Linked DNA regions of Mesorhizobium japonicum MAFF 303099. The main gene of each other region encodes a partner of the protein of the gene in region 3 in a complex. Links are inferred from orthologs where the notes say so. Each region holds a gene or a part of one and is shown on either strand. Other genes may lie near its edges.

Evidence for each region. The genes of interacting proteins can lie anywhere in the genome.
Region 1: the proteins of ccmB (region 3) and MAFF_RS33840 are in contact, whole or in part, in a solved structure (PDB 8CE8), measured with the Escherichia coli proteins. The link is inferred for Mesorhizobium japonicum MAFF 303099 from one-to-one orthologs.
Region 2: the proteins of ccmB (region 3) and ccmE are in contact, whole or in part, in a solved structure (PDB 8CE8), measured with the Escherichia coli proteins. The link is inferred for Mesorhizobium japonicum MAFF 303099 from one-to-one orthologs.

The regions. Positions count from the first base shown.
Region 1 is NC_002678.2:6,840,560-6,843,421, reverse strand. What follows is about bases 22-2,862. They hold MAFF_RS33840 (heme ABC transporter permease), read right to left. Parts: upstream 1,901-2,862; coding sequence 1,142-1,900; downstream 22-1,141. Other genes in these bases: MAFF_RS33835 (glucan ABC transporter ATP-binding protein/ permease), read right to left, coding at 2,001-2,862; MAFF_RS33845 (D-TA family PLP-dependent enzyme), read left to right, coding at 52-1,110. UniProt on the Escherichia coli protein: Required for the export of heme to the periplasm for the biogenesis of c-type cytochromes.
Region 2 is NC_002678.2:6,363,190-6,365,943, reverse strand. The notes cover bases 22-2,754. They hold ccmE (cytochrome c maturation protein CcmE), read right to left. Parts: upstream 1,744-2,754; coding sequence 1,300-1,743; downstream 22-1,299. Other genes in these bases: ccmI (c-type cytochrome biogenesis protein CcmI), read right to left, coding at 1,752-2,754; MAFF_RS31345 (heme lyase CcmF/NrfE family subunit), read right to left, coding at 22-1,261. Outside these bases: more of MAFF_RS31345, read right to left, coding at 1-21. UniProt on the Escherichia coli protein: Heme chaperone required for the biogenesis of c-type cytochromes. Transiently binds heme delivered by CcmC and transfers the heme to apo-cytochromes in a process facilitated by CcmF and CcmH.
Region 3 is NC_002678.2:3,444,298-3,447,083, reverse strand. Bases 7-2,771 are described here. They hold ccmB (heme exporter protein CcmB), read left to right. Parts: upstream 7-938; coding sequence 939-1,604; downstream 1,605-2,771. Other genes in these bases: MAFF_RS17910 (DsbE family thiol:disulfide interchange protein), read left to right, coding at 1,935-2,513; ccmD (heme exporter protein CcmD), read left to right, coding at 1,765-1,938; ccmA (heme ABC exporter ATP-binding protein CcmA), read left to right, coding at 122-727. UniProt on the Escherichia coli protein: Required for the export of heme to the periplasm for the biogenesis of c-type cytochromes.

The sequences.
Region 1 (2,862 bases), 3.4 Mb from region 3 along the record:
ATCAAGCACTTTCAGGCTCATAAACCCTGCGAATTCTTACAGGGATAGAAGATGCCGACCGTCCATGACCTCGATACGCCGTCGATCCTGATCGACGCCGCGCGCGCCGAAGCCAACATTGCCCGCGCACAGGCCCATGCCGACAAAAACGGACTGAAGCTCAGGCCGCATATCAAGACGCACAAATTGCCCTATTGGGCGAAGAAGCAGGTGGCGGCGGGTGCCGTCGGCATCACCTGCCAGAAGATCGGCGAGGCCGAGGTGATGACCGATGCCGGGCTGTCCGATATTTTTCTGCCCTACAACATTCTCGGCCGCGCCAAGCTGCAACGGCTGAAGACGCTGCATGGTCGCGTGACCCTGTCGGTCACTTCCGACAGCATGGAGACGCTGGAAGGACTGGCCGCCACTTTCACCGATGCCGGCCATCCTCTCCAGGTTCTGGTCGAATGCGACACCGGCATGGGCCGCTGCGGCGTGCAGACAGCTGACCAAGCGGTTGCGCTGGCAAGGCTGATCGATAAGGCCGGTGGCCTAACCTTCGGCGGGCTGATGACCTATCCGGCGGCTGGCCGCGCGGCAGAGGCTGAAGCCTGGCTCGCTAATGCCAAGCAGGCGCTTGCCGCTTCCGGTCTCGCTTGCGAACGCATCTCCAGCGGCGGCACCCCGGACATGTGGCGCTCCGGCGAGGACAGCGTTGTCACCGAATATCGGCCCGGCACTTACATCTATCTCGACCGCTATCAGGTCGCCAAAGGCGTCGGCACCCTCGACGATTGCGCCCTCACGGTGCTCGCCACCGTCGTCAGCCATCCAACGGCAACACGCGCCATTCTCGACAGCGGCAGCAAGGCGCTGTCGAGCGACACGCTCGGGCTAAAAGACTTTGGCGAACTGCTCGGCGCTCCCGATGCAAGGGTCACCGGGCTCAGCGAAGAACATGGCACTGTCACGCTTTCCGGTGATGCGAAGCTGCGCATCGGCGAGCGCGTGCGCGTGGTGCCCGACCATTGCTGCGTCGTCACCAATCTGTTCAACGAGGTCAATCTGATCGACGGCGAGACCGTGCTGGAAACGCTGCCGGTGGCAGCGCGGGGGAAAATGGGATGAGTGGCCTTCCCTTCTCTCACAAGGGGGAAGGTTAAGCCCGCTCAGCCTGCCGCGCCGCCACACGCCGCATGGCGATCACCCGGCGACGGCGGATTTCGGTACGCATCGCCATCAGGTGCAGCGCGAAGAACAGCGCCGTGAAACCGACAGCCATGACCAGCAGCGGCCAGAGCAGGCTTGGGTCGATGGTCGGGCCGCCGAGCCGGAACACCGAGGCCGGCTGGTGCAGCGTGTTCCACCAGTCGACCGAGAATTTGATGATCGGGATGTTGATGAAGCCGACCAACGTGATGATGGCGGCGGCCCAGGCGGCGCGGCTGGCATCGTCGAGCGCACGGGTCAGCGCGATGATGCCGAGATACATCAGGAACAGCACGAAGACCGAGGTCAGGCGCGCGTCCCATACCCACCAGGTGCCCCACATCGGCTTGCCCCAGATCGAACCGGTGATCAGGGCCAGTGCGGTGAAGACCGCGCCGATGGGGGCCGCCGATTTCAGCGCGACATCGGCCAGCGGATGGCGCCAGACCAGCGTGCCAAGGGCTGAGACGGCCATCAGTGAGTAACACATCATGGCAAGCCAGGCGAAGGGCACATGGATGTACATGATGCGCACTGTGATGCCTTGCTGGAAGTCCTCCGGCGCAGCAAAACTCATATAAAGCCCGACGGCAAGGATGAGCGCGGCGATCGTCGCCAGCCATGGCACGACCTTGTCGGCCAGCCCAACGAAGCGCGTCGGGTTGGCAAGGTCCATCCAGCCGCTCAGGCGTGAAGTCGTGTCGCTCATGCGGCTTTACATAGACCGCCGGCGCGATCGGGGCAATCGAGCGGCGGTGTCGCAGGCGCGGAAGCGCCCCCTTCTCCCCCTTGGGGGAGAAGGAGAAGAGTTACGCGGCCTCGCCCTGCACGGAGCGGCTGAGGCGGCGGACTTCCTCATCGTTGAGCAGGCCGCCGGCGCGCAGCAGGCTGGCAAAGCGGCCGTTGCGTAGCGACAGTTCGGCAAAGCCACCCATTTCGACCACCCTGCCCTTGTCCATGAACACGACCAGATCGGCGTCGCGAACGGTGGTCAGGCGGTGGGCGATAATGAAGGTGGTGCGGTCGCGCCGCAACTCGTCGATCGCTTCCTTGACGCGGTCCTCGGTCTCGACGTCGAGCGCGCTGGTCGCCTCGTCGAGCACCAGTATCGGGGCATCCTTGAGCACGGCACGCGCAATGGCGATGCGCTGGCGCTCGCCGCCTGACAGCTGGCCGCCACGTTCGCCGACCACCGTGTCGTAGCCGCCGCTCTTGGCCAGAATGAAGTCCTGCGCGGCAGCCGCGACGGCCGCGGCATGGATCTCGACATTGCTCGCATCGGCGCGGCCGACGCGGATATTGTCCTCGATCGAGCGGTTGAGCAGTCCGGCATCCTGGAACACCGTGGCGATCGAATGGCGCAGCGACTTGCGGGTTACGGTGCGGGTATCGATGCCGTCGATCAGGATGCGGCCAGTGGACGGCGAGAAGACGCGCTGCAGCAGATTGATGAGCGTGGTCTTGCCAGCACCCGTCGGTCCGACAATGGCGACGGTCTGGCCGGCCTGAACCTCGAAGGACACGCCGCTGACGCCCTGCCCTGAATTGGCGAATTCGAAGCCGACATCCTCAAAGCGGACATGGCCGGTGACGTTGGTGAGGTCGCGCAGGCCATCCGGCTCGGCGGCATCGGCGGCCGAGTCCTCAAGCTTGTAGAACTCCTCGAGCTTG
Region 2 (2,754 bases), 2.9 Mb from region 3 along the record:
ACGCGGCGATGACGTCGCCGCGCTTCCAGGCCAGCAGCGGGCCGAACGGCACGAGGACCAGAAGCGGCAACATCAAGGGGCCGAAAGTCAGATCGAAGAACGGTGCTCCGACCGAGATCTTGTCGCCGGTGAGCGCCTCCAGCGCCAGCGGATAGAGCGTGCCGACGAGCACCGTGGCGGTCGCCGTGGTCAGGAACAGATTGTTGAGGACGAGCGCGCCTTCACGCGAGATCGGATGGAACAGGCCGCCGGCCGTCAATCTCGAGGCGCGCAGCGCAAACAGCGCCAGCGACCCGCCGATGAACAGCGTCAGGATGCACAGGATGAAGACGCCGCGCGCCGGGTCGGTGGCGAAGGCGTGGACCGAGGTGAGCACGCCCGAGCGCACCAGGAAGGTGCCGAGCAGCGACAGCGAAAAGGTGAGGATGGCGAGCAGCAGCGTCCAGATCTTCAGCGCCGAGCGCTTTTCCATGACGATGGCCGAATGCAGCAGCGCGGTGCCCGCCAGCCAAGGCATGAAGGAGGCGTTCTCGACCGGATCCCAGAACCAGAAACCGCCCCAGCCAAGCTCGTAATAGGCCCAGTACGATCCCATGGCGATGCCGCCGGTCAAAAACATCCAGGCGACCAGTGTCCATGGCCGCACCCAGCGCGCCCAGGAGGCGTCGATGCGCCCCTCGATCAAGGCGGCGACCGAGAAGGAAAAGCAGATCGAGAAGCCGACATAGCCGAGATAGAGCAGCGGCGGATGAATGGCGAGGCCGAGATCCTGCAGGACCGGGTTGAGGTCGCGGCCTTCGATCGGCGCCGGATTGAGCCGGATGAATGGATTGGACGTCGCCAGGATGAACAGGAAGAAGGCCGCGCCGATGGCGCCCTGCACGGCCAGTACATTGGCGCGCAGAGTTGCCGGCAAATTGGAACCGAAAGCCGCAACGAGAGCACCGAAAAAGGTCAGGATCAGCACCCAGAGCAGCATCGAGCCTTCGTGATTGCCCCAGGTTCCGGTGATCTTGTAGATCATCGGCTGCAGCGAATGCGAGTTCTCCCAGACGCTCGCCACGGAGAAATCAGAGTTCGCATAGGCGCTCGCCAGCGCGACGAAGGACAGCGCCGTCAGCGCGAAGCCGGTGACCGCGACAGGACCGCCGACAGCCATCAGGCGCTGGTTGTTGAGGCGCGCGCCGAACAGCGGCACGATCGTCTGCACCAGCGAAAGCGCGAACGCCAGGACCAGGGCGAAATGTCCGGTTTCAACCATGGTTGTGCCCATGATTGACCCCTGCCCTTCTGCCAGACCTACTCACTTTTGCTCTCCTGCCAGACGCCCTTGGCCTTCAGCCCGTCGGCCACTTCCTTGGGCATGTAGCGCTCATCATGCTTGGCCAGCACGCTGTCGGCAACAAAGACGCCGTCCGGGCCGAAACTGCCCTCGGTGATGACGCCCTGCTCCTCGCGAAAGAGGTCGGGCAGGATGCCGGTATAGGTGACCTTGACCGATTTGTGCGTGTCGGTGACCGAAAAGGCGACCGTCGCGCCCTGCCCGCGCTGGATGGTGCCTTTTTCGACCAAACCGCCGAGCCTGATGCGCTGGCCGGGCTGGACGCTCGCCGTGGTGAGGTCGGCCGGCATGTAGAAATAGGAAGCCTTCTGGCCGAGCGCGTAGAAGGTCAGCCCGGTGGCGGCACCAAGGAAAGCCAATCCGCCGACAATGACCGACAGTCGTTTCTGCTTGCGCGTCATATCCAGGTCTACTCCGTCGCCGTCAGGCCGAGCGAGGCGGCGAAGGCGGTGAATTTCTTGGCTTCGTCGCTGTCCGCGCCAAAGACGGCGATGGCGCGACCGAGCGCCTCGCGCGCCTGATCGGCCTTGCCCAGCACGACGTAGGAACGAACGAGCCGCATCCATCCTTCCGGGTCACGCGGATTTTGCCGCAGTTTTTCGTCGAGGCCGGCGACCATGGTGTTGATCATGGCTTCGCGATCCTGCGGCGACAGGGAGGATGCCGCGTCGACATCCGCGGTATCGGGGCCTTTCGCCGCCGTGCTGGAAGCGACTTCGGGGCTGGCGGATTTGGCCAGCGCCTGTTCAACGGCACTGCGCCATGGCGAATCCGGCGGCAAAGTGCCCAGCATCGCCTGCCAGGCCGTGGCCGCTTCCTTGCTGCGTCCCTCCTGCGCCAGGGCCATGGCCAGGTAGAAGTTGGCTTTTGCATTGGCGGGATCGAGCTTCAGCGCCGCCTCGAAGGCATCCTGGGCATCGGCGGAAACGATGCCGCCCGCCGCACCGGCGATTGCCTCGCCGAGGCCGGCCTGGCGAACAGCGCTGTCGCCGTCGAGGCGGATGGCATTGCGATACGCAGCGACCGCGTCGGAGAAGCGCTGCATGCGCAGATAGACCGGGGCGAGCACGTCCCATCCCCTGCCGTCGGACGGGTTGGCGGCAAGGTGGGCCTCGGCGCGTGCAACCAATTCGTCGACCGAACTGTCGGCCGGGTTCTTGGCCAGCCGTTGGCTGAGCGGCTGCGCCGGAAGGTCAGGCGAGCCGATCTGGCTGTAAACGCCCCAGCTGACCAGCGGCACAGCCAGCACGGCGACGGTCGCGACAAGCCGTGCCGTGACCGAGGCCTGCCTGGCCGATGCCTTGCCGGCTGTATCGGCATTGTCGAGGCGAAGGATGCGGCGCGCGATTTCGGCGCGCGCCTCGGCCGCTTCCGCCGGCTGGATCAAGCCGCGCCCGGCATCGCGGTCAAGC
Region 3 (2,786 bases):
CGACCGCTGGCACGGATGCACCGCATATAGAGAATTTTCTGGAATAGTTCTAGACAGTCGAAAAGCAAATTTGTGCGATGCGGCAGCGACCGCGGAACATTGTTTTCAGGGCAGGCGAGGGATGCGGCTTATCGCCGAAAATCTGGGCGGCGAACGCGGCGGCGAGGCGGTTTTTTCCGGCGTCGGCTTTGCGCTCGATCAGGGCCAGGCGCTGGTCGTCACCGGGCCGAACGGATCGGGCAAATCGACCCTGCTCCGGATCATCGCCGGTCTGCTGCCGAAGGCCGAAGGCCGGCTGCTGCTCGAGAACGGCGGCGATGACTTTCCGTCGATCGCTTCGGCCTGCCATTATCTCGGACACCAGAACGCGATGAAGACGGCGCTAAGTGTCGTGGAAAACCTGCGCTTCTGGCGCGATTTCAATGGCCGTGGCGACTCGGGCGTCGAAGAGGCGCTGGATACGGTCGGGCTGGGTGGCGTCGGCCATCTGCCGTTCGGCTATCTCTCGACCGGGCAAAGGCGGCGCGCCGCGATCGCCAAGCTTTTGGTCAGCCATCGGCCGCTGTGGCTGCTCGACGAGCCAACGGCGGGATTGGACAAGGCGTCGGAGGCGCGGTTTGCCGGGCTGATGGCAGGGCACTGTGCCGGGGGTGGGATGATTGTCGCGGCGACGCATCTGCCGCTGGGGATCGAGGGGGCGGAGTTGAGGATGGGGGTAGCCGGTTGATGGCGGCACTCTACGGCGCCCCCCTCCGTCCTGCCGGACATCTCCCCCACGAGGGGGGAGATTGGCTGTTGGCTCGGGTTTCGCCAAACTACAGCATCGCAAGAAGTGCGTCGACGGCGAAGCTTGCGATCTCCCCCCTTGTGGGGGAGATGGCCGGCAGGCCAGAGAGGGGCGTCACAGAACACCGTCCTCAACAAGGGACCACATCGTAATGTGGTCCCTCTTTGCCCGCGACATCCGCCTCAACATCCGTGCCGGCGGCGGCGCGTTGACCGGCGTCATCTTCTTCCTCGCCGTCATCGCCACCATTCCGTTCGGCGTCGGGCCGGACCTGAAGCTGCTTTCCCGCATCGGCCCGGCGATCCTGTGGATCGGCGCGCTGCTTGCCTGCCTGCTTGGGCTCGACCGGCTGTTCCAGGCGGACCGCGAGGACGGCTCGCTCGATCTGCTGGTGCTGGGCAACGACCGGCACATGCTGGCGCTGACGGTGCTGGTGAAATGCCTGGCGCATTGGGCGGGCAGCGTTCTGCCGCTGGTCGTCGCTGCTCCCCTGCTCGGCCTGTTCATGAACATGGAGCCGCTCGCGATCGGCGCGACGGCGCTGACCCTGCTGGTCGGCACGCCGGCCATCACCTTCATCGGCGCTGCGGGTGCCGCGGTGGCGGTGGCGCTGCCGCGCGGCGGGCTTCTGATCTCGGTGCTGGTGCTGCCGCTGACCATACCGGTGCTGATCTTCGGCGTTTCGGCGAGCTACGGCGCGACGGCCAATCCCGATCCTTTCCTGCAGCCCTTCCTCATTCTTGCCGCGCTGACGCTGTTTCTTGCCGTGCTGGGGCCGGTCTCGGCGGCGCTTGCGCTGCGGCATGGAACGGATTGAGCGAGGTTTGGCATGGTTTGCGCGACATCAAGGCGGCGGCGCGGCGGCCACGTATGTTTGAAACCGCGGCGCGTTGCGCAGCCATGGGCATGTCGCTAAGGGAAAGCATGATCGAACGAGGCAGACGGCTGGAAAGAGGCATGCCGATGGAGCGGGAGGCATGAGTGCGCACGCCCTCTATGTCACGGCCGCCTATGGCATCACGGCGGTTGTTCTGGCCGGGCTGATCGGCTGGATCCTGCTTGATCAAAAGGGGCGCAAGCGCGATCTTGCCGAGCTGGAAGCAGCCGGCGTGCGGCGGCGTTCCGACAAGGCGGAGGCGGAGAAATCGTGAGCGGCGAGACCGAAACACCGACGCGCGGTCGCCGCCTGTTCGTCCTGTTGCCGCTGCTGGTTTTTCTCGGCCTGGCGGGCTTGTTCCTGTGGCAGCTGTTATCGGGACGCGATGTCTCGGAAGTGCCATCGGCGCTAATCGGCCTGCCGGCGCCGCAGACCAATCTGCCGGCACTGGAGGGATCAAATCTGCCGGGGCTTGATTCCAGGGCGTTCGCCGGCAAGGTCACGCTGGTCAACGTGTTCGCATCATGGTGCGCGCCGTGCCGCGAAGAGCACCCGGTGCTTCTGGCGCTGGCGCAGGACAAGCGGTTCACGATGGCGGCGCTGAACTATAAGGACCAGCCGGAAAACGCCCGCCGGTTCCTCGGCGACCTCGGCAATCCGTTCCAGGCCATCGGGGTCGACGAAGCCGGCCGCACGGCAATCGACTGGGGTGTCTACGGCGTGCCGGAAACCTTCGTCATCGGCAAGGACGGCAAAATTGCCTACAAGCATGTCGGCCCGCTGACGGCGGAAGCGGCGCGGGATGTGTTGCTGCCGCAAATCGACAAGGCACTGGCCGTGCCGAACTGACGGCGATCTCTTGCTTCGTCATTCTACGGCGAAGCGAAGCGACGCGGCGCAGACCCCTGGAGCTGCTCTGCAGCCCAAGGAATCCATGCCGGGACGTTGGTTAAAGGATACTTCAGATCAGAATAGGCGTTGCGGACAGCGGTAGACAGAAATTCTGCACCGCTGCGGCGCTCGAAGATCACGGCATGGATCCCTCGGGCTGCTGAGCAGCTCCAGGGGTCTTCGCTCCGCTTCGCGTCGCTACGCCCAAGGATGACGAACGTGATAGGTCGA